Regions from separate parts of the Novosphingobium sp. ZW T3_23 genome, predicted to be linked through region 1. Evidence: predicted binding sites of a transcription regulator. Region 1 holds the regulator's gene; each other region holds the start of a gene.
What was found. Region 1 encodes LexA, which represses DNA repair genes until DNA is damaged. Its sites were predicted from a motif close to GTTCCNCNCTTGTTCT; they were not measured.
Positions count from the first base shown of each region.

Region 2: ACI3K3_RS15295 (MmcB family DNA repair protein) is a predicted target of LexA. The motif match lies at 5,804-5,819, and genes of this name have one in related genera.
Region 3: ACI3K3_RS15320 (ImuA family protein) is a predicted target of LexA. The motif match lies at 2,961-2,976, and genes of this name have one in related genera.
Region 4: ACI3K3_RS23220 (ImuA family protein) is a predicted target of LexA. The motif match lies at 6,330-6,345, and genes of this name have one in related genera.

Region 1 covers NZ_JBJDRF010000011.1:51,922-59,986, forward strand. Annotated here, with positions in the region: gene ACI3K3_RS08645 (molybdopterin molybdotransferase MoeA) at 1-1,138, shown strand, start outside; gene lexA (transcriptional repressor LexA) at 1,270-1,947, shown strand; gene ACI3K3_RS08655 (ComEC/Rec2 family competence protein) at 2,003-4,204, opposite strand; gene gltX (glutamate--tRNA ligase) at 4,234-5,688, shown strand; gene ACI3K3_RS08665 (citrate synthase) at 5,702-6,985, shown strand; gene ACI3K3_RS08670 (amidohydrolase family protein) at 7,347-8,065, shown strand, end outside.
Region 2 covers NZ_JBJDRF010000029.1:14,038-22,102, forward strand. Annotated here, with positions in the region: gene ACI3K3_RS15250 (PadR family transcriptional regulator) at 1-57, opposite strand, end outside; gene rpsI (30S ribosomal protein S9) at 270-791, opposite strand; gene rplM (50S ribosomal protein L13) at 791-1,270, opposite strand; gene cutA (divalent-cation tolerance protein CutA) at 1,425-1,757, opposite strand; gene ACI3K3_RS15270 (COX15/CtaA family protein) at 1,754-2,842, opposite strand; gene ACI3K3_RS15275 (MerC domain-containing protein) at 2,955-3,326, shown strand; gene thiS (sulfur carrier protein ThiS) at 3,409-3,621, shown strand; gene ACI3K3_RS15285 (bifunctional sulfur carrier protein/thiazole synthase protein) at 3,677-4,474, shown strand; gene ACI3K3_RS15290 (hypothetical protein) at 4,714-5,241, shown strand; gene ACI3K3_RS15295 (MmcB family DNA repair protein) at 5,294-5,791, opposite strand; tRNA gene ACI3K3_RS15300 (tRNA-Arg) at 5,951-6,027, shown strand; gene ACI3K3_RS15305 (TM2 domain-containing protein) at 6,114-6,428, opposite strand; gene ACI3K3_RS15310 (error-prone DNA polymerase) at 6,508-8,065, opposite strand, start outside.
Region 3 covers NZ_JBJDRF010000029.1:23,082-27,097, forward strand. Annotated here, with positions in the region: gene ACI3K3_RS15310 (error-prone DNA polymerase) at 1-781, opposite strand, end outside; gene ACI3K3_RS15315 (Y-family DNA polymerase) at 778-2,322, opposite strand; gene ACI3K3_RS15320 (ImuA family protein) at 2,210-2,947, opposite strand; gene fabI (enoyl-ACP reductase FabI) at 3,280-4,016, opposite strand, start outside.
Region 4 covers NZ_JBJDRF010000074.1:9,561-17,625, forward strand. Annotated here, with positions in the region: gene ACI3K3_RS23200 (SOS response-associated peptidase family protein) at 1-21, opposite strand, end outside; gene ACI3K3_RS23205 (hypothetical protein) at 127-414, opposite strand; gene ACI3K3_RS23210 (error-prone DNA polymerase) at 418-3,681, opposite strand; gene ACI3K3_RS23215 (Y-family DNA polymerase) at 3,678-5,486, opposite strand; gene ACI3K3_RS23220 (ImuA family protein) at 5,401-6,162, opposite strand; gene dinB (DNA polymerase IV) at 6,366-7,460, shown strand; gene ACI3K3_RS23230 (alpha-ketoglutarate-dependent dioxygenase AlkB) at 7,460-8,050, shown strand.

The DNA.
Region 1 (8,065 bases):
AGATGTCGAAAGTGCGGCGGGTCGTTATCTTGCAGCCCCGCTTCTCGCCCGGCGCTGCCAGCCCATGGCGGATATGTCCGCGATGGACGGCTATGCCTTGAGCCCCGGTGATATTGCAGGCCCATGGAAAGTGATCGGCGAAAGTGCCGCCGGCCATCCTTTCATGGGCACGATCGCCAAGGGTCAGGCGGTGCGTATCTCGACCGGAGCCTTGCTCCCCGCAAGTGCCGGCGCCGTGATAGTTCAGGAAGACCTGGCCCGCGAAGGAGACCACCTCACCCTCACCGGCGACGCCCCCACCCCGGAAAACAAGCATATCCGTGCCAAGGGCCTGGACTTCCAGGACGGCGCACCGCTGCTCGCCGTGGGAACTCTGATAGGACCGGCACAGATCGGGCTCGCGATCGCCTCGGGCCATCGTCACTTGCCCGTCAGGCGGCTGCCCCGACTTGCCGTGATCGACAGCGGCGACGAACTGTCGGCCGATCCGGAAGCCTGCGGGGATCATCAGATTCCCGCCAGCAACGGCGCCATGCTCACGGCGCTGGCGCGAAGCGTTCCGGTAGATGCAAAGCGAAATGGACCGGTCCCCGACGATATCGACGCCATCGTGGCCGCCTTTTCAGCGACTCAGGATGCCGATGTCATCGTCACCAGTGGCGGAGCTTCGGTTGGCGACCACGATCTCCTTCGTCCCGCGCTGGAAGCCTGGGGCGCCGATATCGATTTCTGGCGCGTTGCGATCAAGCCGGGCAAGCCGCTGCTCGTCGCAACCCGCAGACAAGGCGCCCGCAAGCAGATCGTCATCGGTTTGCCGGGAAATCCGGTTTCCAGCCTCGTAACGGCCTACCTCTTCCTGCTTCCGGTGCTGCGCGCGCTCTCTGGCGCGTCCGGCGCGCTTGCCAGGCCGATTACGGCCCGCCTGTCGCAGCCGCTCCAACCCGGCAGCGCGCGTCGAGAGTTCGTGAGGGGCTGTTGGGACGGGGAGACGGTGCACGCGCTATCGCTCCAGGATAGCGGAGCACTGTCGTCGCTCGCAGCCAGCAACGTTCTGATCGATCGCCCTGCACAGGCCCCGCGCGCGGAAGTGGGGGACACGGTTCAGATGTTCTTGCTCCAAAATGGCGGTATTGCTTGACGATACCCTGTTCGTTGCATAATTGTTCCCTCAATGTTCACGAACGCGATACTTGAAAGGCTGCTGGCCTGACAGGGCTGTTCGTCGGACGGGATTGGGCCAAGTGCCGCAGAACACATGAGGCTAAGCAGATGTTGACGCGCAAGCAGCACGAGTTGCTCCGGTTCATCCAGGTCCGGCTTGAGGAAAGCGGCATTTCCCCCAGTTTCGAGGAAATGAAGGAAGCCCTCGACCTCAAGTCCAAGTCGGGTGTTCACCGGCTGATCTCGGCGCTTGAAGAGCGCGGCTTCATCCGCCGTCTCCCCAACCGCGCCAGAGCACTCGAAGTGCTTCGTCAGCCTGAAGATGCAACGAGCAAGCCGCCAAAGCCGGCGTCTGCCAAGGAAATCGCCTCGCGCGCACCGGCTGTTGGCCGTCCGGCGAACGACGTCATAGAAATCCCCCTACACGGCCGCATTGCAGCCGGTGTCCCTATCGAAGCGCTGGAAGGCCAGTCTTCGCTACCGGTACCCGCGGCACTTCTAGGTTCCGGCGATCACTACGCCCTCGAAGTGTCGGGGGATTCGATGGTGGAAGCGGGAATTCTCGATGGAGATTTCGCGCTGGTGAAGCGCACCACTACTGCACGGGACGGCGAGATCGTGGTCGCGCTCATCCGTGGAGAAGAAGCTACGCTGAAGTACCTGCGGCGGGAAGACGGAATGGTTCGGCTCGACCCAGCGAATGCGGCCTATGAGCCTCAGATCTACGGCCCGGACGAAGTAGAAGTTCAAGGCAAGCTCGCTGGGTTGCTGCGCCGGTATCACTGATCGGCAAAAGGGGGACGGAACGCCCTCCCCTGCCTGTCCAATGTCGTCACGCCAGCTAGTGTTGTACTTGCTTGAGCACGCCATTGCGCCACCATCCATGGTCGCCCTGCGTCTCGGCTACCGATGTCAGCCTCCGGTTTTTCAAATCAATCGTGACGCCTCCCGTACGGTCCAGCATTCGTCGATCGACCTTTAGCCATTTGGGACGGCATGTGGTTGGCAAGCGACGGTGCGCGATGACGATATCCGATCGCGCGCAGGCCCTTGCCAAGGCATCTTCCGGTACGGGCAGATCCCCTCTGGCGATCAGAAGATGGCGAGTGGAATAGCCGTCCTTGAGCGCCACTTTGCAGAAATCTTCGTTGCACTTGGCTTGAGGGTTGGAGCGCATCAATTCCGGATCATCCAGGACGCCGGCTGACTCCATGATGTTATCCAAGGCATAGTCGCTCGAACTGTCGCGTAAGGTAACAAGGCGCTCGCTGACAGGATCGATCCATGCCACGTGACGGCCGTTTCCAGAAATCATGACGTCCGGCGCCTGGATCATCATCAGCCCAAGGTATCCGGCAGCTATCGCAGCCAATCCCCAGAGACGTGCAAGGCTTTGAACCAGGCAAAGCCACAGCCCTCCGACCACGAACAGCATGAAGTGCCATTCGCCCATGCGCGGCATCACCTTTACGGCACCCGGCTGCGCGGCGACCCATCGCGCGATCTCCAACAATGCATCCACCGCATGGTGCGCCAACCACCAGACCGGCGCGCCAAGACCCACGACGTCTAATGCCAGCGCTAATGCGACCAGGGGCATGACGATCAGGGTCGTCAGAGGGATTGCAAGAAGGTTCGCGAAAGCCCCGTAAAACCCCGCGCGATGGAAATGGTACATCCCGATAGGCATCAGCGCCGCTTCGATGGCGATACCCATGACAAGCATGAGCGCGAAACTGCGGAGCGCCTTGGTTAAAATCGCTTCATCTCGCGGTGCCAGCCAGTGCTTGATCGGTGCGGAGTCGCTCAATGCGACCAGGACCATCACAGCGGCAAAGCTCATCTGAAAACTCGGACCGATCAACGACTCGGGCCAGATCAGCAGAACAAGGAAGGCCGCTGCCGCCAGCAAGCGCATCGACAAGGCCTGGCGCCCCAACGCCAGTGCCGCCAGCACCAGCAATGCGCTCAGGCAGGATCGTACGGTCGGCACCTGCGAGCCGCTGAGCAGCGTATAGCCAATGCCCGCAAGCGCGCCCATCACGGCTGCGAGGATCGGAAGTCGTACGCGCAAGGCGATCGCGGGAAAAAGGGCGAGCGAACGCAGCACCAGGAAATATATGCACCCGATCGCCGCGCTGACATGAAGCCCGCTGATCGACAGCAGGTGCGCAAGCCCGGCATCGCGCATCGCTTGCGCATCGTCCTTGCCGATCGCGCCCATGTCTCCCGTGGTCAACGCCGCAGCGATACCACCCCCGGAGCCGGGAAGTTGCCGATTGATGTGCTTCGAAAGCGCCAGGCGCTGTCGCGCAATCCAGTTCCCCCCGCTACCAGAAGCCAGAATCTCAACCGGGGAGGTGATCCTTCCTGTTGCCGAAAATCCGGAAAACCATGCAGATCGCGCGAAGTCATAGCCGCCGGGAAACATAGCCGATGCCGGAGGCGAAAGCCTGCCATGGAAGCGGATGAGCGTTCCGCTCGCAACACGATCGCCAACCCATGAAGCGGGAACATTCATCCGAACTTTGATCGCACGACGGCTTTCCGGGTAACGCAACGCCAGTACCAGGCGCACGCGTTCTAAGGCCGGTTGCTGTTCCCGCTCCAGTACGCGTGCTGTAAATAGACCCGTGACGGGCCGGGAGATCGCAGCCTGCCCGATGATTTCCGATCGGGTCCAGATCGTCAGACAGCCCGCCAGCACCATGAGCGAGAGTGCGAAAATCGCCCTTCCGATATAGGGGAAACGAGAAAGTTCGTTCTGTCGGGTTCGTGAAAAAACCGCAATCAATACGCATACTACGCAAACGCCCGCCCAAGCTTCGGATTGAGCCAAGGAAAACCACGCAATTATGCCGGTTCCGAAGGCAACTGTCAGCCACGGCGCCCGCGCGAAACCGCTGTTCGAAAGAAAACGCTCGACACCGGCCAAACTCCTCGACAAGTGGCTCTGGCTGATCCATGGGCGATGCTGCAATGCAGCGCCTCCGGTTAAAGCCGGAGGCTCGAAATCGACCATCGTGGCGGCGTTGCTGACCATGGTGAGCATAGGACAGGAAGGTTTTTACAATGGCAAGCGGCAGTGCATCGGGCGAAGCGGCGGCAGGCAAGACCGTTGTAACGCGCTTTGCCCCCTCGCCCACGGGATATCTCCACATCGGTGGGGCTCGTACCGCACTCTTCAATTGGCTGTTCGCCCGGCACAACGGGGGCAAGTACCTGCTGCGCATCGAAGATACCGATCGTGCCCGCTCCACCGAGCCTGCGATCGACGCGATCTTCGACGGCCTGACCTGGCTCGGCCTAGAAGGCGACGAGCCGGCGGTGTTCCAGTTTGCCCGCTCCGACCGCCATGCGGAAGTCGCCGCCGAACTGCTCGCCAACGGCCACGCCTATCGCTGTTACCTGACCACTGAAGAACTGGCCGAACGCCGCCAGAAGGCGCAGGAAGAGCGCAAGCCCTTCCGTATCGACAGCGAGTGGCGCGATGCCGACCCATCGACGTGGCCCGCCGACAAATCCTATGTGGTGCGCGTCAAGGCGCCTCGCGATGGCGAAACCACCATCAACGATCTCGTCCAGGGCGAAGTCACGGTCAAGAACGAGGAAATCGACGATTTCGTCATTCTTCGTTCCGACGGAACGCCAACCTACATGTTGGCGGTGGTGGTCGACGATCACGACATGGGTGTCACGCACGTCCTGCGCGGCGACGATCACCTCAACAATGCCTTTCGCCAGCTCGTGATCATCCGCGGCATGGCGTGGGACGAGCCGGTCTACGGGCATGTCCCCCTCATCCACGGCGCCGACGGTGCGAAGCTGTCCAAGCGCCACGGGGCGCTTGGGGTCGACGCCTATCGCGACGAAATGGGCGTGCTGCCCGAGGCGCTGTTCAACTATCTGCTCCGCCTGGGCTGGGGCCACGGCGACGAGGAATTCATCGGCCGCGACAAGGCGATCGAATGGTTCGACATGGCGGACGTGGGCAAGTCTCCCTCGCGCTTCGACCTCGCCAAACTCCAGAATCTCAACGGCCACTACTTGCGCGAAGCCGACGACCAGCGTCTCGCGCAATTGGTCGCGCCGCGCCTCGAGAAGGCCGGCTTTGAAAATCCCGACCTCGTTCTGCTCGCGCAGGCGATGCCGGTGCTGAAGGTCCGTGCAAAGGACCTCAACGAACTTGCAGAAGGTGCAGAATTCCTGTTTGCCAAGCGTCCGCTCGCGTTCAGCGAGAAGGCGCAGGCGCTTTTGACGGACGAGGCGCGGGGGCGCCTCGCCGCCATGCACGAGCGTCTTTCCGGACAGTCCGAATGGACCCTGGAGGCATTGGAAGGCAACCTGAAGGCAATGGCCGAGGATCTGGGATTGGGCCTCGGCAAGCTCGCGCAACCCTTGCGGGCGGCCCTGACTGGTCAGACGACCTCTCCGGGTATTTTCGACGTATTGGTTCTGCTCGGCCGTGAAGAAAGCCTCGCACGCATTGGCGCGCAGGCGGACGCCACGACCGGGTCGCACATATAAGGAGTAAGAACTGGTGGGTGATCAGGTCAAACTGAATGCTGGTGGCACGGAATTCGACTACCCCGTGCTCAAGGGCAGTGTCGGCCCGGATGTCATCGATATCCGCAAGCTCTATGCCCAGACGGGCAAGTTCACGTACGATCCCGGCTTCACCTCGACGGCCAGCTGCGAAAGCGCGCTGACCTACATCGACGGTGACGAAGGCGTCCTGCTCCATCGCGGCTACCCGATCGGCCAGCTGGCCGAAAACTCGTCGTTCATGGAAACCAGCTACCTGCTGCTGAACGGCGAACTGCCGAGCGCAGCCGAACTGTCGACTTTCGAGAACACCATCACGCGTCACACCATGCTGCACGAGCAGCTGGCGAACTTCTATCGCGGCTTCCGCCGTGACGCACACCCGATGGCGATCATGTGCGGCGTGGTCGGCGCGCTTTCTGCGTTCTACCACGACTCGACCGACATCTCCGATCCCGAGCACCGCAAGATCAGCTCGCATCGCTTGATCGCCAAGATGCCGACGATCGCGGCAGCAGCCTACAAGTACTCCGTCGGTCAGCCCTTCGTCTATCCCGACAACAAGCTGAGCTACACCGGCAACTTCCTGCGCATGACCTTCGGCGTGCCCGCGGAAGAATACGAGGTTGTCCCGGCCGTCGAAAAGGCGATGGACCGCATCTTCATCCTCCACGCCGACCACGAGCAGAACGCCTCGACCTCGACCGTGCGTCTTGCCGGTTCGTCGGGCGCCAATCCGTTCGCGTGCATCGCGGCAGGCATCGCCTGCCTCTGGGGCCCTGCCCATGGCGGCGCGAACGAAGCCGCGCTGAACATGCTCAAGGAAATCGGCACGCCGGACAAGATCCAGCACTACATCGACCGTGCGAAGGACAAGAACGATCCGTTCCGCCTGATGGGCTTCGGTCACCGCGTCTACAAGAACTACGATCCGCGCGCCACGGTCATGCAGAAGACCGTCCGCGAGGTGTTCGACGCGCTCAAGGTCACCGACCCGCTCTTCGAGACCGCCCTGCGCCTCGAGGAAATCGCCCTCAGCGATCCGTACTTCGCAGAGAAGAAGCTGTTCCCGAACGTCGATTTCTACTCGGGCATCATCCTCTCGGCCATCGGCTTCCCGACCACGATGTTCACCGCGCTCTTCGCCCTCGCCCGCACCGTAGGCTGGGTCGCGCAATGGAACGAAATGATCTCGGATCCCGGCCAGAAGATCGGCCGCCCGCGTCAGCTCTACACCGGTCCGACGCAGCGCGACTACGTGCAGATCGGCCAGCGCTGAGCTTCCCGCTCGCAAGAGCGGCAGCGGCAGTTTGTCGGCTTACAGGAAGGCCCTCGCGAAAGCGGGGGCCTTTCCTTTTTCGGGCGACGCTCCGTAAAAGCCACGTATCTGACCTTCTCAAGTGTAAGTGCTTGATATGGAAAAGACCCTGTTATAGTATTTGCGAAGATCCAGAATATTACAGCGGGGGCGTTGGCGAATGATCCCAAGTGGTTTCGGAGCATTTACCGCAGTTTTGCTATCAGCATCTCTGGTTTTTCCTGCAAAGGCGCAAGACGCGAAGCCACCTCAGGCAGAGACGATATTTCGGAACGTGCGCGTTTTCGATGGCCAATCGGATCGACTTTCAAATCCGACCAATGTGATCGTCAAAGGCAACGTCATCTCGGCGATCGGCCCTGCGATTCCGACACCGAATGGCGCCAGGATCGTCGAGGGCAAGGGCGCCACGCTCATGCCGGGCATGATCGACGTACATGTCCACCTTACGTTCAGCGCCCTTACCGAACCTCAGCTTCTCGCACCCGATCTCACGCCGCAATCGGCGGAGGCGGCGGCAGCCGTGCAAGCCAAGGCGATGCTTCTGCGCGGCTTCACTGCGGTGCGTGACATGGGCGGCCCGGCCTTCGGCCTGAAAGCGGGCATTGACGCTGGAAAGTACCAGGGGCCGCGTATCTGGCCCTCAGGCGCGGTCATCAGCCAGACCTCGGGTCACGGCGATTTCCGCCTACCCAACGAACGTTCGCGCCGGTTTTTCGGAAAGCCCGCCCGAGCCGAGGAACTGGGCGCAACGTTCATCGCCGATGGCCGCGACGAAGTACTCACCGCCACCCGCGAAAACTTGCGCTTCGGTGCCAGCCAGATCAAGCTGATGGCGGGCGGAGGCTCTTCGTCCGAATACGATCCCCTCGACGTCACCCAATATCTTCCGGAAGAAATTTCGGCGGCCGTCGCGGCTGCGGAGGATTGGGGAACTTACGTCGCCGTCCATGCCTACACGCCGCGCGCCGTGCGTCGCGCGCTGGAGGCCGGGGTCAAATCGATCGAACACGGACAGTTGCTGGATGAAGCCACGATCCA
Region 2 (8,065 bases), on a different contig from region 1:
AGCGAGCACGCAAAGACCGAGCACTCCCTTCTTCAGCTGTACTTCGATTTCGGACATCGAGTCATCTCCTGCGGATGAGGAGTGTATATAGACAGCTACTGTGTAACGCAAGGTACCTTGTGAAGATTGATACAGGGCGTTGGCAGATACCTTGCAACGAGAGGTATCTGGCGGTGATCGCTCTGTTAAGGGGCGAGAAACGCACAACAAAAAAGGGCCGCGGTTTCCCGCGACCCCTTTTCGTAAAGCCGAAGCTCTCGGTAAGCGAATTAACGCTTCGAGAACTGGAAGCTACGACGTGCCTTCGCACGGCCATACTTCTTACGCTCGACGACGCGCGGGTCGCGGGTAAGGAAGCCGGCAGCCTTGACGGCGGCGCGCAGGGCGGGCTCGTACTTCGAGAGAGCCTGGGCGATACCGTGCTTCACGGCGCCAGCCTGGCCCGAGAGACCGCCGCCCTTGACGGTGGCGATCACGTCGTACTGGCCGTCACGACCAGCAACCTGGAAGGTCTGGTTGATGACGAGGCGCAGGGTCGGACGTGCAAAGTACACTTCCTGGTCGCGACCGTTGATGATGACCTTGCCGGTGCCGGGCTTCACCCACACGCGGGCCACGGCGTCCTTGCGGCGGCCGGTGGCATAGGCGCGGCCGTAGGCGTCGAGCTGCTGCTCGCGCAGCGGCGCGTTCGACACGACGGGCTTGAAGGTTTCTTCCGCGGTTTCAACGGCGGCGACTTCGCCCAGGTCCTTGAGGTCGGACAGGCTCTGTACGGTTTCAGTATCGGACATTACGCGCCAACCTTGTTCTTGCGGTTCATGGAAGCGACGTCGAGCGCTTCGGGCTGGGTGCCACCGTGCGGGTGCTCGGTGCCGGCGTAGAGGTGCAGGGCACGCATCTGGTCGCGGCCCAGCGGACCACGGGGGATCATGCGCTCTACAGCCTTTTCAAGCACGCGCTCGGGGAAACGACCGGCGAGAACCTTGTCCGCGGTCACTTCCTTGATGCCGCCGGCGTAGCCGGTGTGCTTGTAGTAGGTCTTGTCGCCAAGCTTCTTGCCGGTGAACTTCACCTTCTCGGCGTTGATCACGACGACGTGGTCGCCGCAATCGACGTGCGGGGTGAAGCTCGGCTTGTGCTTGCCGCGCAGGAGGTCTGCGATGACGACCGCGAGACGGCCAACCACCAGACCCTCGGCATCGATCAGATGCCACTTCTTTTCCACCTCGGCCGGCTTGATCGACCGGGTGACCTTCGTAAGCGCCTTCATGGCTGGTCTATCCCTAATGTTCAGGTCGCGGGAGCCGAATCGATCGCTTTCACGAATCTCCGGCACCGCGGGAAGGCGGCCAAATCGTCGAATTGGGCCTTCAAGTCAAGCAGACTGCGGCTTTCCAGAGAGGTAAAATAATACCGCTAGGAGTTTAGAGCGGAGCAATGCCGGCCAGCCAGGACACGGTGCCCGGCGGCGCGGCATCGCAGCGCCAGCCCAGTACGGCGGGCTCGTCATAGGGATGAAGCTCCGCCAACCGGGCCACCGCGCGGTCCAGCAGCGCGGCATTGGTCTTGACCAGCAGGCCGAATTCGCAGGCGGTGTCCCTTGCGCCGTTCCAGACGAAGACGGAGGTCATGCCCGGCAGCAGGTTACCGCAGGCGGCAAGGCCCTCATCCAGCAGGGCATCTACTACGGAGAGCGCGCTTTGCTCATCCGGGAAGGGACACCAGGCGAGGGCAGGGGTCTGGCTGTCCCCGCTCACATTCCCAGGCCCACCTGATCGCGGCGGCCGAGGCAATGGGCGCCCCATACCGTCGCGGCAACCAGCAGCGCGCCGCAGAGCTGGTGCGCCACGGCCAGCCACAGCGCCACGCCAGACCACACGGTGAAGATTCCGAGCAGCACCTGGGTGCCGAAGGCGGAATGCACTGCAATCGATGCCAGGCGGGCATGCCGGGCCTTGAGGCGGCGGCCCATGACCACCAGCACGATGACGACCGCCCAGGCCCACCAGCGATGGACGAAGTGCGTGAGGAAGGGATCGTTGACCAGCGCGTGAAGCGCGCCGCCCGCCCATTCCACGCCTTCGGGGAAGAAGGTGCCCTGCATGAGCGGCCAGGCGTCCATGCTGAACCAGCCCATGCCCGCGACGTATCCCGAGCGCAGGCCCGCGACCATTGCGCCCATGAAGAGCTGGAAGAACAGCATGCCGAGGACCACGCCGCTGAAGCGGGTCACCCGCGCCGGAGCCTGCCCGCGGCGCAGTTCGCGAAGATCGAGCGCGGTCCAGACGAGGCCGCCCAGCGTCGTCAGCGCGACCAGCAGGTGCGCGGCGAGGCGGAAGTGATTCACCCGGTCTGCCGCCTCCGGGGTGAGGCCGGAGGACACCATCCACCAGCCCACCACGCCCTGGAGCCCACCCAGCGCCAGCAGTGCGACCAGGCGCGGCTTGTAGCCCAGCGGAATCGTGCGCTTGAACCAGAACCACGCGAGCGGCAGCGCGAAGGCCAGGCCGATGACGCGCGCCAGCAGGCGGTGGACCCACTCCCAGAAATAGATGAATTTGTATTGCGCCAGCGACATGCCTGCCGGTCCGTTGACGTCGATATATTGCGGAATCTGCTTGTAGCGGGCGAACTCGGCCTGCCATTGCGCGTCGGTCAGCGGCGGGATCGCTCCGGTCAGCGGTTTCCACTGGGTGATCGACAGCCCGGACTCGGTCAGCCGGGTGATTCCCCCGACCGCGACGATAAGGACGACCAGCGCGGCCACGATCAGCAGCCAACGAACCATGGGGGCGATATCGTCGGCTGTGCCGAGGATGGGGCGACCGTCTGAAACTCTCATGGCGCAAATCCCTGCGATCTTGCGACGAATTGCGCAAGAGGCGCGTCGACCGAATGTTTCTTCGCACGGTCGGGGCTTGATGAATGTTACAACGTCACATACATGGACATTCATGCGTACCGCCATCATCGCGATTCGAAACCGGCTGGACCGGGCAGGCATCGTCCTTAGTGGTCTTTGCGCGATCCATTGCGTGCTCGGCGTATTCTTCGTGGGATTCCTGGGGCTTGGCGGCGAAGTTCTGCTGGCGCCCGAAGTTCATCGCATAGGCCTGGCGCTGGCGCTGGTGGTCGGCATCGTTTCGCTGGGCTTCGGTGCCCTGCGTCACGGGCGCGTCGGACCGCTGGTTGTCGGCGGCATCGGCTTGGCGCTCATGGCGGCGGCGATCGCGGTAGGCCATGGCCTTGCGGAATCGATCCTGACGATCGTCGGCGTCGCGCTGGTCGCCCTTGCGCACATCCGGAACCTGCACCGCGCGCATTGAAGGGACTTTCCGGGGAAGGGACTTTCCCGGAAAGTGCCGATTGGGCACTTTCCAAATCGATTCCCGGCGCTATCTGCGGCCCATGGCTGCTGAACTCTCCCTCATCGTGAACGGCGAACCGCGCCGCGTGGCGCTCGGCTCGTCGATCGCAGACCTTGTCTCCGGGATCGGGCTCGACCCCAAGAAGGTCGCCGTCGAGCATAATGGCGAGATCGCGCCGCGCTCTACCCTGGCCGACGTTACGCTGTCCGACGGCGACGTGCTGGAGATCGTTCACTTCGTAGGCGGCGGCTGACATCGCCGGCCCTGCTGAGATTCCGAGTTACCCGTTCCCCGAAAGGACGCGAACCTTGACCGATATTGCTGCTGATACCTCGACCACCGATACCTGGACTGTTGCTGGCCGCACCTTCCGTTCGCGCCTGATCGTCGGCACCGGCAAGTACAAGGATTTCGAGCAGAACGCGGCTGCGGTTGAGGCTTCGGGCGCGGAAATCGTTACCGTTGCGGTGCGCCGGGTCAACGTTTCGGACCCCAAGGCACCGATGCTGACGGATTTCATCGATCCGAAGAAGATCACCTATCTCCCCAATACCGCCGGGTGCTTCACCGCGGACGATGCCATCCGCACCCTGCGCCTGGCGCGCGAAGCGGGCGGCTGGGATCTGGTGAAGCTGGAAGTTCTGGGCGAGGCGCGCACGCTCTATCCCGACATGCGCGAGACGCTGAAGGCTACGGAAATCCTCGCGAACGAAGGCTTCCTGCCGATGGTCTACTGCGTGGACGATCCGATCGCGGCCAAACAGCTTGAAGAAGCCGGCGCCGTGGCGGTGATGCCGCTGGGCGCGCCGATCGGTTCGGGACTGGGCATCCAGAACAAGGTCACCGTGCGGCTGATCGTGGAGGGCGCCAAGGTGCCGGTCCTGGTCGATGCAGGCGTGGGCACCGCTTCGGAAGCCGCCGTGGCGATGGAATTGGGTTGCGATGGGGTGCTGATGAACACGGCCATAGCCGAGGCACGCGATCCGATCCGGATGGCCCGCGCGATGAAGTTGGCGGTGGCGGCGGGGCGCGATGCCTACCTCGCCGGACGTATGGCCCAGCGCCGCTACGCCGATCCGTCCAGCCCGCTGGCCGGTCTCATCTGAAAATTTTTGCCTGACGATGGCCGGCGGTCGGCCTCTCGATCTTCCCGCGAGAGCCGATCCCGGCCGAAAAAGCGCCGCCAGGGCGTTATCGAAGCTGTCCCGAATTGAAATCCTGCGCGAATCTTACCGGGAATATCGGACACAAACCTTTGCGCAGTTAAGGCTGTAGCAACCGATGTGGCAGAAATTGGTTTTAGTGACAGGGAGGATAGTCCTTCCGTGTCACGAGGATCAGGACCATGACTCACACGGGAAAGGCCACTATCACCATCAGCGAACTGCGGGAGTTCGCCAGCTTCACCCCCTGCGAACAGCGCTATATCCGCCGCAGCCTTGACGTAGGGCTTGGCCGGCAGGACGCGCTCGGTCTCTGGGCGCGTGACGGCGTTGAGGCCACCTCGATCCGAAAGCAGTACGATGCCTACGGCGATCTGGCGGAACTGCGGGATATGCGGCCCGACGAATTCGGGTTCGACGATATCACGGCTTTCATGGGCAAGCTGGTGCACATCGCGGCGTTCGACCTGGCGCAGGATCGCATCGAATCGTTTTCCGCCTTCCGGTTTCTTTACGAACGCCTGCTCGGTGGTTGGGTGCGGCCCTGGCTGCCCGGCGCATTCTGCGGTGCAGCGGCCTTGCCGCAAATTCGCCCCGACCGTCGCAAGACACTGCTCCACTCGATAAGCGAGGCGGCCGCCACGGCGGCAGGCTGGTCTGAACGGGAGCCGTCGTTCTATCCGGAATGGATCGAGAAGGAGATCGCGTGACTTTCGGCACGATCCGGGACGCCGAAGCTTTTTGGCGTCTCCGGATCGTCCGTCAGCTTTCCCCACCCCACTGCTGAGTCTGGGGATCGCCCAGCGTGACAAGCCGCCGAAGGGCGGCGCGCGCCAGGCGTTCCGTTTCCACCTTGCGGCGTGCGGCCGCGAGCTGGCTGAGCGGGGCAGGGCGCAGGATCTCCGCGTCGTAACCGTCAGCCACGATCACGCCGCACCTGTCCGGCAGGAACGGTTCTGTTTCGAGCGGGGCGCGGTCCAGCGAAGGCGGCAGGCCCCAGTAGAAGCGGTCGCAATAGTCGAGATAGTCGGTCCACTTTCCGTCGCCGAGCAGATCGGCGCGCGAAACCTTGATCTCCACGATGATGACATGGCCCTTGGCATCGATGCCCATGAGGTCTGCCCTGCGGCCGCAACGCAGCGGCATTTCCGGCAGGCACCATATGTCGTTGCGGGCAAAAAGCCGCCCGATTCCACGCGCTACATCGGTAGCCACGAAGGAAAGCGGCGGCGGCGAGAGAAAGGAATCAGCTTCGGCCATCGCGGCATAATAGGAACATAGAGAGAACTATCAAGCCGTCGGCATGCGGATGTCGATCGGCTGAGAGCTTTTTTCGGAAAGGTTTTCCCAAGCCTATGTTGTCGTGGATGGATTTGGCGCTGGAAACGCCGCTCACGCTCTGCTAGTCGCCCCAGCACTGCACCCGTAGCTCAGCTGGATAGAGCGCTGCCCTCCGAAGGCAGAGGCCACAGGTTCGAATCCTGTCGGGTGCACCATTTCCCTAAATTTCAGGCGAATTGCTCCGGTCCGCTGGCCGGGCGGCGCTTGCGTGCCGCCCGTGTTGCTTCAGGCCCCGTGTGTTTCAGGCGAGTACGCGGTGGACGAGGTTGGTGTTGAACGCGCGCAGCCAGCCGGGGATCAGGAAGGCGTCGATCAGGACCCAGATGCCCAGCGGCACCAGCAGCAGCAGGCCCAGGCCGAGCAGCCAGATCGTGGCCCAGCCCACCAGGAACATCGCCAGTTGAACGATGCCGCTGCCGGTCTTTCCGGCATAGAAACGGTGCGCGCCCAGAGCGCCGAGGAAGAACCACAGCAGATAGGTTACGCCGGTGGACTTGGCATTCGCCTGATAGAGCAGGCCGGCCATGGCTGCATTTTGTGAACCGTTGTCGGACATCGATACCCCCGTCAGTAAGAGAAGGGGGATGCGATATTGCCATGTCTTTAAAAAATCACTGAATTTCTTGCACATTGAGTCAATGGAAATCCCGTGAGCGGGGCAGGATCCGCACATTGCGGGGGTGATGGTGGCGGACGACCTCATCGGCGTTGGAGAGCTGCGGATGAGTCTCGTGGTCTTCGGACAGGCGGCCCAGTTCCGGCGTCCTGTCGTGGATGCGCTGGGCCATGAGGTGGATGACGCCTTCGGGGCTGCGCTGGACGAGGCCTTCCACCACCATCAGCCGCGCGGCCATGACCGGACGGCGATAGATCTCGAACAGCCTTTCCCAGATCACCACGTTGGCGATGCCGCCTTCGTCTTCCAGGGTGACGAAGATCGCCTTGCCCTCTCCCGGTCGCTGGCGGACCAAGACCACGCCCGCGACCTTGACGCGTTTGCCTGCCTTGGCCTGCGCGAGTTCGGCACAGCTCAGCACGCCTTCCGCCGCGAAGACGGGGCGCAGGAAGTCCATCGGATGCGCCTTCAGGGACAGGCGGGTGGTCTGGTAGTCCGCCGCCACTTGTTCCGACAGCGGCATGGCGGGCAGGGCGGCCGGGGGCTCCTCGCCCAGTTCGCGCGCGCGGGCGGCGGCGAAGAGGGGGAGTTCGCCGCTGGGCGTGCGGCGCGCTTCCCACAGGCCCTCGCGCCGGTCGAGGCCGAGCGAGCGCAAGGCGTCGGCATCGGCCAGCAGATTGAGCGCGCGCTGCGGCAGTTCGGCGCGGCGGGCGAGGTCTTCGAGATTGGTGTAGGGGCGGTGGTCCTTGATCTTTTCGGCCCAGTCTTCGCGGAAACCGTGGATCTGGCGCAGCCCCAGGCGCAGCGCGAGCAGGCCTTTTTCGTTCCGTTCCAGAGTGCAGTCCCATTCGCTATGGCCCACATCGATGGCGCGAACCTCCACGCCGTGCTCCTGCGCGCAGCGCACGATCTGCGCCGGGGCGTAGAAGCCCATGGGCTGCGAATTGAGCAGGGCGGCAGCGAAGACGGCCGGATAATGGTGCTTGATATAGGCCGAGACCCAGACCAGCCTTGCAAAGGCGAGGGCGTGGCTTTCCGGGAAGCCGTAGCTGCCGAAGCCCTTGATCTGCTGGAAGCAGCGTTCGGCAAATTCCTTTTCGTAACCGCGCGCGACCATGCCGCCCACCATCTTGCTATGGAGCGAGCCGATCGTGCCGACATTGCGGAAGGTCGCCATGGCGCGGCGGAGCTGGTTGGCTTCGGAATCGGAAAAGTTCGCGGCGGTGATCGCCAGCCTCATCGCCTGCTCCTGGAACAGGGGAACGCCCTTTGTCTTGCCGAGTACCTCGTGGAGTTCCTTGGGGTCATGGGGCGGGGCGGGAGAAGGAAATTCCACCCTCTCGATTCCCTGCCTGCGGCGAAGATAGGGATGCACCATGTTGCCCTGAATCGGCCCGGGCCGGACGATGGCGACCTGAATCACAAGGTCGTAGAATTCCTTTGGCTTCAAACGCGGCAACATGTTCATCTGGGCGCGGCTTTCGACCTGAAAGATGCCGATGCTGTCGCCGCGCTGGAGCATTTCGTAGACTTCGCGAACGTGCGGAGGATTGTCCTCGGGATCTTCCTCGTCCCCC
Region 3 (4,016 bases), on a different contig from region 1:
GGGCCATTTCGGCGGCGGGTTTCAGGTATCGTTCGGCATTGGCCGCGAGGCGACGACCGGCGGCCTGCACCGTGGTCTTTTCCCGGATCGCGGTCATGACGTCGTGCAGGGGGCGCGCTTCCGGCTTGTCGTACTGCGCATCGTTGATGGCGATCAGCGGCACGCCGGTCACGGCTGCCTGCTCGCGCAAGGCCGCGAGGCGGCGGGCATCGCGGCCCTGACGCAGCATCGTCGCGCCCAGCCAGACTTTGCCGGGGGCGGCATCGGAGAGTCGGCGCAACATCTCGTCTGGGGCAGGCCGGGTTTTGCTGGGGTCAACGATTAGCTGCATGTCCTCCAGAAATTCGAGCAGGTCGTCGAGATGCAGCACGCAGTTGCCCTTGGTGGTGCGCAGGTTTCCGGTGGTGAGCAGGCGGGTGAGTCGCCCCCAGCCGTAGCGGGTGGTGGGGTAAGCGAGAATCTCGGGGGTATCGTCAGCGAAGACCAGTCGTGCGCCGACCATCAGGCGGAATTTGAGGGTACCCTCTTCGTCTTCTTCGTCGTCATCCTCTGCTTCTTGCTCTGGCCCTTGTCTTTCCGCTTTTTTCTTTTCCGCGAACTGGCGCAGCGCGGCGAGGGCGCGGGCTACGCCGGACACGGTATTGCGGTCGGCGATGCCGATGCCGGGATGGCCGAGAGCCATGGCCCTGAGCGCCATCGCGCCCGGCGTACTGGCGCCGCGCAGGAACGAATAGGCGGTTGTCGTCGCGAATTCGACGTAAGCAGGCGCCTGCGCGCTCATGCGAAGACGCCGTGGAGATACCAGCGCGGATCGGCTTTCTCGCTGCCGTAGAGGCCATGGCGGAACAGCCAGAAGCGGCGGCCGTCCTCGTCCTCGATCCGGTAGTAGTCGCGCGTGGGGCCGGTGGCCTCGACAGTCTTCCACCAGGGATAGGCGAGGCGTTCGGGGCCTTCCTGGCGCACCACCCGGTGTTGCCTGCCTTGCCAGCCGAACCGGCGCGGCGGGCCGTCGGGCACTTCGGCCAGCACGGTGACCGGCTGGGGCGGCTCGAACAGGAACAGCGGGCGCAAGGGCGGCTCGCCCGCTTCCGGCTGGGGCCATGAATCAGGTCGGGACTGGGGCCGGGACGCGGCCGGGACGAGCCGATCGGCATATTCCGGCAAGTGCTCGTCGCGCGGGGCGAAGCGGTGGAGGCATTCGGCGCCGAAGCGGACTTGCAGGCGGTCTAGCAAAGGGGCGAGGTCGGGCCTGCCGGAATCCTTCTCGTCCAGCCGATCCTGCCCTTCCAACACGTCTTCGTGCAGGGGAACGGACAGGCGCAGGAGATCGTAGCCGAAGCCCGGATCGAGCGGGTCGGAAAGCGATTCGATGCGCTCGCGAAACAGCCGCGCGACATCGGCGGGTTCGCGCAGCGGCAACCCGCTGTCGATGGCCAGCCGGGCGACATGACCGTCGGTGCGGAACAGCGAGACTTCGTAGCGGCGCCCGCCGCGTCCGCGCGCCACGAGCAGGTCGCGCGCCTGTCCCGCCAGCCATTCGATCACGCCGAGCAGCGGTTTGACCGTGGCCATCGGCTCGGCGAAGCGCTGCTCCACCCAGATCGGGGGCAGGGCGCGATGCGGGGTGATGCGCCGGTCCTGCTCTTCCAGCAGATGGGCGAGCGCGATCGACATGGCCTTGCCGAACCGCGCCGCGAGGGGCGCGCGTGGCCGGTCGGCAAGCTGGCCTATGGTACGCAGCCCGGCGCGCCCGAGGGCGAGGTGGGCATCGCCTTCGAGCCCCAGCGCGGCCACCGGCAGTTCGCGCACGGAGCGCTTGCCGAAGCGGGCGAGGGCGAGGGCGGCATCGGGCGTGCCGGCGCAGGCCGTCAGCGGGCGGAAACCCAGCCGGGAAAGCCGGGCGACGAGATCGTCCCGGACCTCGCCTTCGTCCATGGCCAGGATGTCGAGGCAGCCGGTGAGGTCCAGCACCAGGGCGTCGTCGCCTTGGGGGGCGACGGTCGGGGTATAGCGTTCGCAGGCTTCGGCCAGGCGCAGGAGCAGGGCGTGGTCGGCTTCGGGGCAGTGTTCCAGGGCGGCGAGATCGGGCTCTTGCGCGCGCGCGTCCGCCAGCATCATGCCTGCCGAAAGGCCGAGCGAGAGCGCGGCGGGAGACAGCGCCATGATGCGCTGCGCCCCGCGCTGCTTGGCGATGAGGGCGAAAGCCGCGTCAGGCGGCGCTGCGCCTTCCCGCATCGCCCGTTCGGACGGCAGGAAGGGCAGGGTTACCGCCAGGTAGCGGCGCACGCCCAAGTGTTGGGTCTTGGAAGGCGGTGCGCTCACGATCCCATTCCAGTTGCAGGTTGAGTCCATCGCGCCCGCCGCGCCGGCGCAGCAGGGTCACGTCGAAGACCGGTCCGCCCGGCGCATTCGCGGGCAGGGGGACCGAAGGCGCGCTGGCGACCTGCCAGCGGGTGTGCGCGGCGCTGGGTGCGGGGTCTGCGCCGCTGCGTACGATCATGACCATGGTGCCGCTCTGCTCCGCCGCCAGGGCGAGGCGCCGGGAGGCGGTAAGGTCGAAAGCCGGGGCGCGGCCGTCCATCTCCATCACCACCGCCCCGGCGCTGCCATGGCGAACGCAGTCGATGCCCGCGCGCAGCAGGCTCTGGAGGTCGGGCAGGCGCATCAGCACCATCGTGGCGGGATCCAGGCCCAGTTCGGCAAGGCCGGGCGCATAGGGACGCTGCCGGGCCTGTTTTCCTTTGGCCAGCCTCAGCCAGAGCAACGGCTCTCCGGCCTTGCGCCCCTGGATCGCGCAGAGCAGCGCCAGAGCAAGCGCGGCGCCGTCTCCACTTTGAGTGGCGTAGAATTCGTGGACACCGTCCTGTTGCAACGGCACATCCGGCCAGCCTTCCAGAGAGGGCTGGACGAGACTCGCTGCACGTTTGAGGCGACTCGAATCGAACATATGTTCCTTTTATGTTCTATTCTTGTCCCATGCAATTTGAGTCTGGATCAGGCAGGGATTCGGCTGTGGGTTACTCTCATCCTGTATGTCGGAAATCTGGAAAGGGCTCGTGTTTCGGCCCAGGACATCCGTTGAAAATCAACGTCATCCTGAACTTGTTTAGCTGCGCTGGCCCTCGGCTCAGGATCCATTTTGCCGATCGGACTGCCGTTGATGGTCAGCGATGGATCCTGAAACAAGTTCAGGGTGAAGGGGGAGTGTGGGTCTTTGACCAGCACGAAAAAAGGGCCGGAAGTTTCCTCCCGGCCCCTTTTCCATCCAGATTGCGTCGATCAGCTCAGCGCAATGTCCGGCGCGTCTTCCTGCTTCATGCCGACGAGGTGGTAGCCCGCGTCGACATGGTGGGTCTCGCCGGTGACGCCCGAGGAGAGGTCCGAGAGGAAGTAGAGGCCCGAGCCGCCGACATCGTCGATGGTGACGTTGCGGCGCAGCGGTGAGTTCAGCTCGTTCCACTTCAGGATGTAGCGGAAATCGCCGATGCCGCTGGCGGCCAGGGTCTTGATCGGACCGGCCGAGATCGCGTTCACGCGAATGTTCTGCGGGCCGAGATCGTTGGCGAGATACATCACCGAGGCTTCGAGCGCCGCCTTGGCCACACCCATGACGTTGTAGTGGGGGACGACCTTTTCCGCGCCATAATAGGTCAGCGTCAGGATCGATCCGCCTTCCGGCATCATCGCCGCCGCGCGCTTGGTGACGGCGACGAGGCTGTAGGCCGAGATGTTCATCGTCATCAGGAAATTGTCGAGGCTGGTGTCCACGTACTTGCCGCGCAGCTCGTTCTTGTCCGAGAAGCCGATGGCGTGGACGACGAAGTCGATCGTCGGCCAGCGGTCCGCCAGCTTTTCGAAGGCGCCGTCCAGCGCGGCCATGTCGGAAACGTCGCAATCGATGAGGAAATCGCTGCCGAGGCTTTCGGCCAGCGGCTTCACGCGCTTCTCCAGTGCTTCGCCCTGATAGGAGAAGGCCAGTTCCGCGCCCTGTTCGTGCAGCTTCTTCGCGATGCCCC
Region 4 (8,065 bases), on a different contig from region 1:
GAAGCGGGCACGGTTGCACATGGCGGGTCTCCTGATCGATCACGGTGCGCTTGGGCACCTCGGCAAGCTAATACCTCATGCCTCTACCGGCAAACCGAGCCGCAAGAGAATTGCTCCCGATGGAGGCTAAGTCGCGCCGGTCTCATCAAAACGCCCGGCAAGCCTAAGCTGGCGCACGATCCCGTTGAAGGCCGCAGTCACGCCCTGCGCCCTGCCGATCTCGTTGTCCTGAGAGGCAGCATCCCAGTAAAGCTCGAGCGGCCAGCGCTCCCGGCAGTGCGGCAACAGGCATCTGAGGGCCAGGCGAACCTCGACGGTATCGACCCGCCCGTCGCCGCACCGGGTAACACCGCCGCGCAGGATATGCACCGAGAGCGCGATGATCACGCGCTGGTGTTTGGGAAGCGTGGCCACCTGTCAGTGAAAATCGTGCGACTTGAACCGCACAACCTCCTCGGGATCGCGGCCATCGGCATGCGGCGGCCAGTAGCTGTTCGCCGGCTTCGGGCTCCAGTCTTTGTCACCCCGGTCGGGGGCGCCGCCGTGGCGGGCGCCGTCACCCCGGCCGGTGCGGTGCGGGAAGGACATCTCGCCGACGCAGTGCAGGAGGTCGCCATGATCGATGATCCTCTCGCAGATGACGTGGATCACCTCGCCTTCCTTCTGGACCTGACCCTTGAGGCCCACCATCGAGGCCGACATCACCGTGCGGCGCTGCGCTTCGAAGCGATCGGGCCAGAGGATGCCGTTGGCGATGCCCGTCTCGTCCTCGATGGTGATGAACAGCACGCCCTTGGCGGAGCCCGGCTTCTGGCGCACCAGGATGATCCCGGCAACCTCGACCTTGCGCCCATCACGGATGCGGGCGAGGTCCGCGCAGCGGGTGACGCCGCGCCGCGCGAGTTCACCGCGCACGAAGGTCAGCGGGTGCGCGCGCAGCGACAGCTGGAGCGAGCGATAGTCCTCGATGACCTCGCGTCCATCGGTAAGCGGCCGCAGTGCGACCACCGGCTCTTGCGCCTCGGCGCTGATCGCCTGCGCGGCGCGGTCCGCAGCGGCGAACAGCGGCAAGGGCGCTTCGCTAAGCCCCCTTGCCTTCCACAGGCCCTGGCGGCGATCGGCGCCGAAACCGTGGAATGCATCGGCATCGACCAGCTTCTCGATCGCGGCGCGCGGTACGCCCGAGCGCCGCCACAGGTCATCCACGGACTCGAACGGAATCATGCCCCGCGCCGCGACGATCGCCGCGCCGTCGGCATTCGAGAGCCCGCGCACCTGCCGCAGGCCAAGCCGCACGGCATGATACGGCCCTTGTGCGGGCTCGAGAGAACAGTCCCACCGGCTCGCGTTGACGCAGACGGGGCGTACCTCCACGCCGTGCTGCCGCGCATCGCCGACGATCTGGGCCGGGGCGTAGAACCCCATGGGCTGCGCATTCATCAGCGCGGCGCAGAAGACGTCGGGATGATGATGCTTCATCCAGCTCGACGCATAGGAGATCTTGGCGAAGCTCGCCGCGTGGCTTTCGGGAAAACCGTAGGAGCCGAAGCCCTCGAGCTGACGGAACGTGCGCTCGGCAAAGTCGCGCGGATAGCCCCGACCAACCATCCCCTCGATCAGCTTCTCGGAAAAGTGGGATACGCCGCCCGTCATCTTGAAGGTCGCCATGGCACGCCGCAATTGATCGGCCTCGGCGGGCGTGAACCCGGCCCCGACGATGGCGACTTTCATCGCCTGCTCCTGGAACAGCGGCACGCCCAGCGTCTTTTCAAGGACCGCGCGCAGTTCCGGGCGGGGATACTCGGGCTTCTCCAACCCCTCGCGCCGGCGCAGATAGGGATGGACCATGTCTCCCTGGATCGGTCCCGGCCGCACGATCGCCACCTGGATGACGAGATCGTAGAACCGGCGCGGCTTCATGCGCGGCAGCATCGACATCTGCGCGCGGCTTTCGATCTGGAAGGTGCCGAGCGTATCGGCCTTCTGGATCATGGCATAGACGTCCGGATCGTCGCTCTGCAGATCGGCAAGGCCGAGGCGAATGCCCTTGGCTTCGCCGAGCAGAGTGAAGGCGCGGTTCATGCAGCCGAGCATGCCGAGGCCGAGGACATCCACCTTCATCATCTTCAAGGCATCGATGTCGTCCTTGTCCCACTCGATGATCTGGCGATCGGCCATGGCGGCAGGCTCGATCGGCACCAGCTCGTCGAGGCGGTCATGCGTGAGCACGAAACCGCCGGGATGCTGGCTGAACTGGCGCGGCACGCCGATCAGCTGGCGGGCAAGATCGAGGGTCAGGCGCAGCCGCCGATCCGACATGTCGAGATTGAGTTCCGCTGCCTGCTTCTCGCCGACGCCTTCGGCCGACCAACCCCACACCAGCCCTGCCAGCGAGGAGGTCAGGTCCTCAGGGAGCCCCATCGCCTTGCCGACATCGCGCACGGCGCCGCGCGCGCGAAAGCGGGTGACGACGGCGGTCAGCGCTGCACGGTCGCGGCCATAGGTCTCGAAGATCCACTGGATGATCTCCTCGCGCCGCTCGTGCTCGAAATCCACGTCGATGTCCGGCGGCTCGCGCCGCTCGCCAGATACGAAGCGCTCGAACAACAGCTCGTGCTTGATGGGATCGATCGAGGTGACGCCAAGGACGAAGCAGACGCAGGAGTTGGCGGCAGAGCCGCGCCCCTGGCACAGGATGCCCCGCCGCCGCGCCTCGCTGACGATCGAATGGACGGTCAGGAAATAGGGTGCGTAGTTCAAGTCGGCGATGAGCTTCAGCTCATGGGCGATCTGGTTCCGGTAATCCTGAGGCGGCGCGCCGCCGAACATGGCGGCAAGCGCTTCGTGGGCCATCTTCTCCAGCGCCTGCTGCGCGGTCAGCCCGTCGATCATCCGCTCCTCGGGATAGTGATAGGTGAGGTCACTAAGCGCGAAAGTGCAGGCCTCGGCAATCTCTACACTGGCACGCAGCGCGTCTGGGTAAGCGGCAAAGCGGCGGGCCATTTCTTCCGGCGACTTGAGCGCCCGGTCGGCGTTGACCTCACGGCGATAACCGAGTTCGTCGACCGTGCAGCCATGGCGGATCGCGGTGACCACGTCCTGGAGAAGCCGGGCATCCGGCGCATGGTAGAGCACATCGCCGGTGACGACAGCGCGCACCTCGGCTTCCGCCGCCTGGCGCGCGAGGGCCGCGATGCGCAGCGCGTCATCGGGCCGGCGGCGCTGGAACAGCGCCATGTAGCCGCGCTTGCCATAGACCTGGCGCAGGTCAATGAGCGCGGCGGCATTGTCACCATCGGCGTCGCCGGGAAGCAGGATGGCGATCACGCCTTCGGACCAGGCCGCAAGCTCGTGCCAGTGCAGCAGGCAGCCGCCCTTCCCGGCTCGGCGCTTGCCGATCGTGAGCAGGCGCGTGATCCGCGACCAGGCGGCCTTGTCGGTGGGATAGAGCAGCAGGCGGCGGCCACAGCTCAGATCGATCCGGGTGCCGGGTATCAGCCGCACACCGGTGACCTTCTGTGCTTCCCAGGCGCGCACGACGCCGGCCACGCTGCCGAGATCGGCAATGCCAAGTGCCCGGTAGCGAAGCATCGCCGCAGTTCCAAATAGTTCGTCCGGGCTCGAAGCGCCGCGCAGGAACGAGAAATGGGTGAGCACCTGGAGTTCGACGTAGGCTGTCATGCGAAAACGCCGTGCATCCACCAGGTCAGGTCGCCCGTATCGCTTGTCACTCCGTCGCCGCGGCGGAACACCCAGTACCGCCCGCCATGCTCGTCCTCGAGGCGGTAGTAGTCGCGCACCGCCCAGACTTCGGCATCGCGGCGCCACCACTCGCCGTGGATCCGTTCGGGCCCGTCACCCGCCACGATCCGGTGCGCGCGTCCCCGCCACTCGAAACGGCGCGGCGGCTGATCGGGCATCAGCGCCATCACGCCGTGCAACGGCTCGGGGCGTGCGAAGAGGCGCACCGGCCGCTGCCAAGACGGCCAGGTTCCGGGCGCCTCGATCGGGCTCGCCGCTCGCACCGCGCGCTCGGGAACATGGCTCTCGACCGGGGCGAACCGGTAGACGGCGCCCTGCCCGATCCGTCCCGCCACCACGTCAACCAGCCGGGCGGGATCGCGCACCGCCGCCTCGCCGGCAAGGATAGCGCCGAGGTTTTCGGCATCGAGCGCTTCTGTGTGCGGGGCCAGTAGCCGAAACTGCTCGAGGCCGAGGCCAGGATCGATGCGGTCGATCCTGAGCTTCAGCAGCCGCAGCAGATGCGCGGCCTCGCGGGTCGGACGCGAGGTGCCGATGGCGACCATCTGCTCACCCCCATCGATCCTCAGCGCAATCAGCCGCAGCGAGCGCGCGCCGAGCCCCTTGCCCTGCAGGAGCTCAGCCATGTCCTTCAAGAGATCCTGCATGACCTGTGCAATCGCCTCGGCGGTGCCGATCGGCTCGAGCAGGCGGCGCTCGACCATCGGGATCACGACATCCTCGCGCGGTGTGATCGGCTCCGCCTTGCCGCCCAGGGCCTGGTCGAGCCGGTCGATCGTCGCCATGCCGAGGCGGCGCGCGAGGGGAGCGCGCGCTACCGGGAGCAGATCGGCGATCGTCTCGAAGCCGAACTTGCGCGCGGCGGCCAGCGCGGCGTCTTCAAGCCGCAGCGCCGCCACCGGCAGCGGCGGCAGGGCCCGCAGGACGCTGCCGGGCGCTACGATGGCGATATCCTCGCTCCCGTAACGGGCAAGCGCGTGAGCCGCGCCCGGCGTATCGGCGATCGCGATCCGTGCGGTGAACCCGGCGCGGCGGCAGAAGGACTGAAGGCGGCGGCAGAAGCGCGCCTCGCCGCCATGGAGGTGCGCCGCGCCGGTCAGGTCCAGCCAGACACCGTCGGGCGGCGATACGGCGACGACTGGCGACCACCGGCGGATCCCGAACAGGGCGAGCCGATCGAGCAGCGCTGCGTCGGCGTCCGGCTCGGCGGGGCGGAAATCGAGATCGGAGACCAGCGCCCGGGCATGGGTCGCGGCCATCCCGACATGAATGCCGAGCGTCCTTGCCGCCGGGCAGGCAGCGACGATCTCGTCGCGGCGGCCGACTTTGCCGATGAGCGCCAGCGGAACCGCAGCAACCGCAGCGTCGGTGCGCACGGCGCGCGGCAGCGGCGATGCCGGACGCTTGAAGGGATGCTGCGCTGCTTCCGAACGGCGGCCAAGCTCCCGCATCGGCGGCTGCGCGTGCAAAGGAAGCGAAGCTATCTCGCGCTGCACCTCGGCAGGCGACCGTGCCTCCTCGGCAACCTCCCGCGGCATTTGCGCTCGTGCCCAGCGCGCACCCGGCCGCCACCCGCCGCCGCGCGGGACAGAGCAAGCGCCGGGGTTGTCGTCGACGGGAAGCTGGAGGACGCGGGGTTCAGGCCGCGGAGCGGCGAACCGGTCCTGCCGTCTCAGCCGCTCGATCGGCAGATAGGGCAGGAACAGCGAGACGACCCGTCTCATCGCATCCCTCCACGATCAGGGTAAAACCCTCGCCGCCGCGCTGGCGTGCAAGTTCGACAAGCCAGCGTGGCCGTCCGACGCCGGCCACGCCGAGGCGCTGGGAAGGCGCGCTGGCAATGCGCCACCGGGTCCAGGCCGCCGACGGGTCGCCAAGCGGATCCCGCTCGCGTGCGCGGTGGCGGCGCAGCAGCAACACTGGGATATCGGCTTCTGCCGCCGCCAGCTGGAGCCGGCGCGTCGCCACCATCGATACCTTGCCGGCCTCGGCAACAACAGCGGCCGGGGTGCCGTCGCGAACCGCGTCCTCGACCACGGCGAGCAGCGCCGCATCGTCGCGCGGCTGCGCATGAATGACATCGGCCGACGCCAGCCCCGCCTGTTCGAGGCCAGGCGCGTAGAGGTCATGGCGGCAGCTCACCCACAGGACCGGAGCGCCTGCAGCGCGTGCTTCGCGCGCTGCTATCCCGGCAAAAAACAAGGTGGCGGCAGCATCGTCGACAAGTGAGCAGGTGAGCGCGGCAGCTTCGTGCAGGGCCCCTGCCCGCAGTCCTCCCCCGCTCAATCGGCTGTCCAGGGCTTCGGCGGCGAACGGCATGGTGCGATACTGCACCAGCGGTGACGCCAGCGTGCGAAGCTGCTCGATCGTAAGCGGGGGCGGTGATGACAGCAGCTGCATGATGACTCGAAAGACTCGTGATGTTCGCTTTATGTTCCCACTCGGAACGGCGCAGGGTCAAGCCATTTGCGATGAAGGCCGGGGCCGCGCTCTGGGACAACCCTGTGGAAAGAGCTGTGCAGCGAGTGTGCGCAGCCATTACTCTGGACAGGCAAGCAATCCTTTTTGTTCGATATTTGTTCCGCCCGTGATATGGTCAGCGCATGGGCGATTCCGCGATCAGAAAAATCATCCACGTCGATATGGACGCGTTCTTCGCCTCGGTGGAGCAGCGCGACGATCCTACCTTGCGCGGACGTCCCGTTGCCGTCGGCCATGCGGCCGCGCGCGGCGTGGTTGCAGCAGCCAGCTACGAGGCGAGGAAGTTCGGGGTACGCTCCGCGCTGCCGTCGGTCACCGCACTGCGCCGCTGTCCCGAACTGGTGTTCGTACCGCCGCGCTTCGAAGTCTACCGGCAGGTCTCGCAGCAAATCCACGCCGTGTTTGCCCGCTACACCGACCTTATCCAGCCACTCTCGCTCGACGAGGCATATCTTGACGTAACGGCGGACAAATGCGGCCTCGAGACCGCCTGGCGAACGGCGAAGGCCATCCGCGCGGACATTCTGGAGGAAACCGGCCTCACCGCTTCAGCTGGTATCTCCTACAACAAGTTCCTCGCGAAACTCGCCTCGGATCATCGTAAGCCCAACGGACAATTTGCCGTGACCCCGGACATGGGCGGTGCCTGGGTCGAGACGCTCCCCGTCAGCCGGTTCCACGGCGTGGGACCGGTGACGGCCGACAAGATGAAGCGGCTTGGCATCGAGACCGGCGCGGACCTTCGTGCCAAGCCCATGGAATTCCTTGAACGTCATTTTGGCAGTTCGGCGGCATGGTATTATGCGATTGCCCGCGGCGAGGATCACCGGCCGGTCAACCCCAACCGGGTCCGCAAGTCTTCAGGATCCGAGACAACGTTCGACCGGGACCTGACGGATTCCGGTGAAATCGAGGCCGGCGTTTTGAAAATGGCCGAGGACGTATGGCGCTGGTGCGAGACCCGCCAGATCTTTGGCCGCACCGTCACCGTGAAGATCAAGTACGGCGACTTCAAGCAGATCACCCGCAGCCGCAGCCAGACAGAGCCGGTGATGACGCACGAGTTTCTGGTGCGCAGCGCGCTCGATCTCGCCCGCTCGGTCCTGCCGACCGCCAAGGGTATAAGATTGGTCGGCGTAACGGTGTCAAACCTGAGCGAGCCATCGCCTGCAGAGGATACTGCCCTGCCGATGTTCGAAACCGAACAGGCGGCATGATGCTCGACCTGTTCGGCGCCCCCGCGCTGCCCGGCCTTTCGACCGGGCTCGATCTCCTCAACGATGCCGAGGAACGCGAACTCATCAGCCGTATCGACGCATGCGACCTCGAGCCGTTCCGGTTCCAGGGCTGGACCGGCAAGCGCCTCACTGCCTCGTTCGGGTGGAACTACGATTTCGAGACGGGGCGGCAGCGTGAAGCGCCGCCCTTCCCTGGCTGGCTCATGTTGCTGCGTGACCGCGCCGCGAGCTTCGCCGCGCTCGATCCCGCACTGCTCGTCCAGGCCTTGCTGATCCGCTACGACGCCGGCGCGGGGATCGGGTGGCACCGCGATCGGCCGCTCTACGAGCATGTCGTCGGGATTTCGCTCGGCGAACCGGCCGCGATGCGCTTCAGGCAAAGGCGTGGGAATGGCTTTGCCCGGATCACCGTACCGCTGGCTCCCAGAGGTGCCTACCACCTGAGCGGACCCGCCCGACATGAGTGGGAACACAGCATCGCCGAGATGGCACGTCCGCGCTGGTCGATCACTTTTCGAAGTTTGGCGAAAACGTCCGCTAAAAACCAACCTGCCAACTGGCTAACCTAGAGCGACGGAACCACC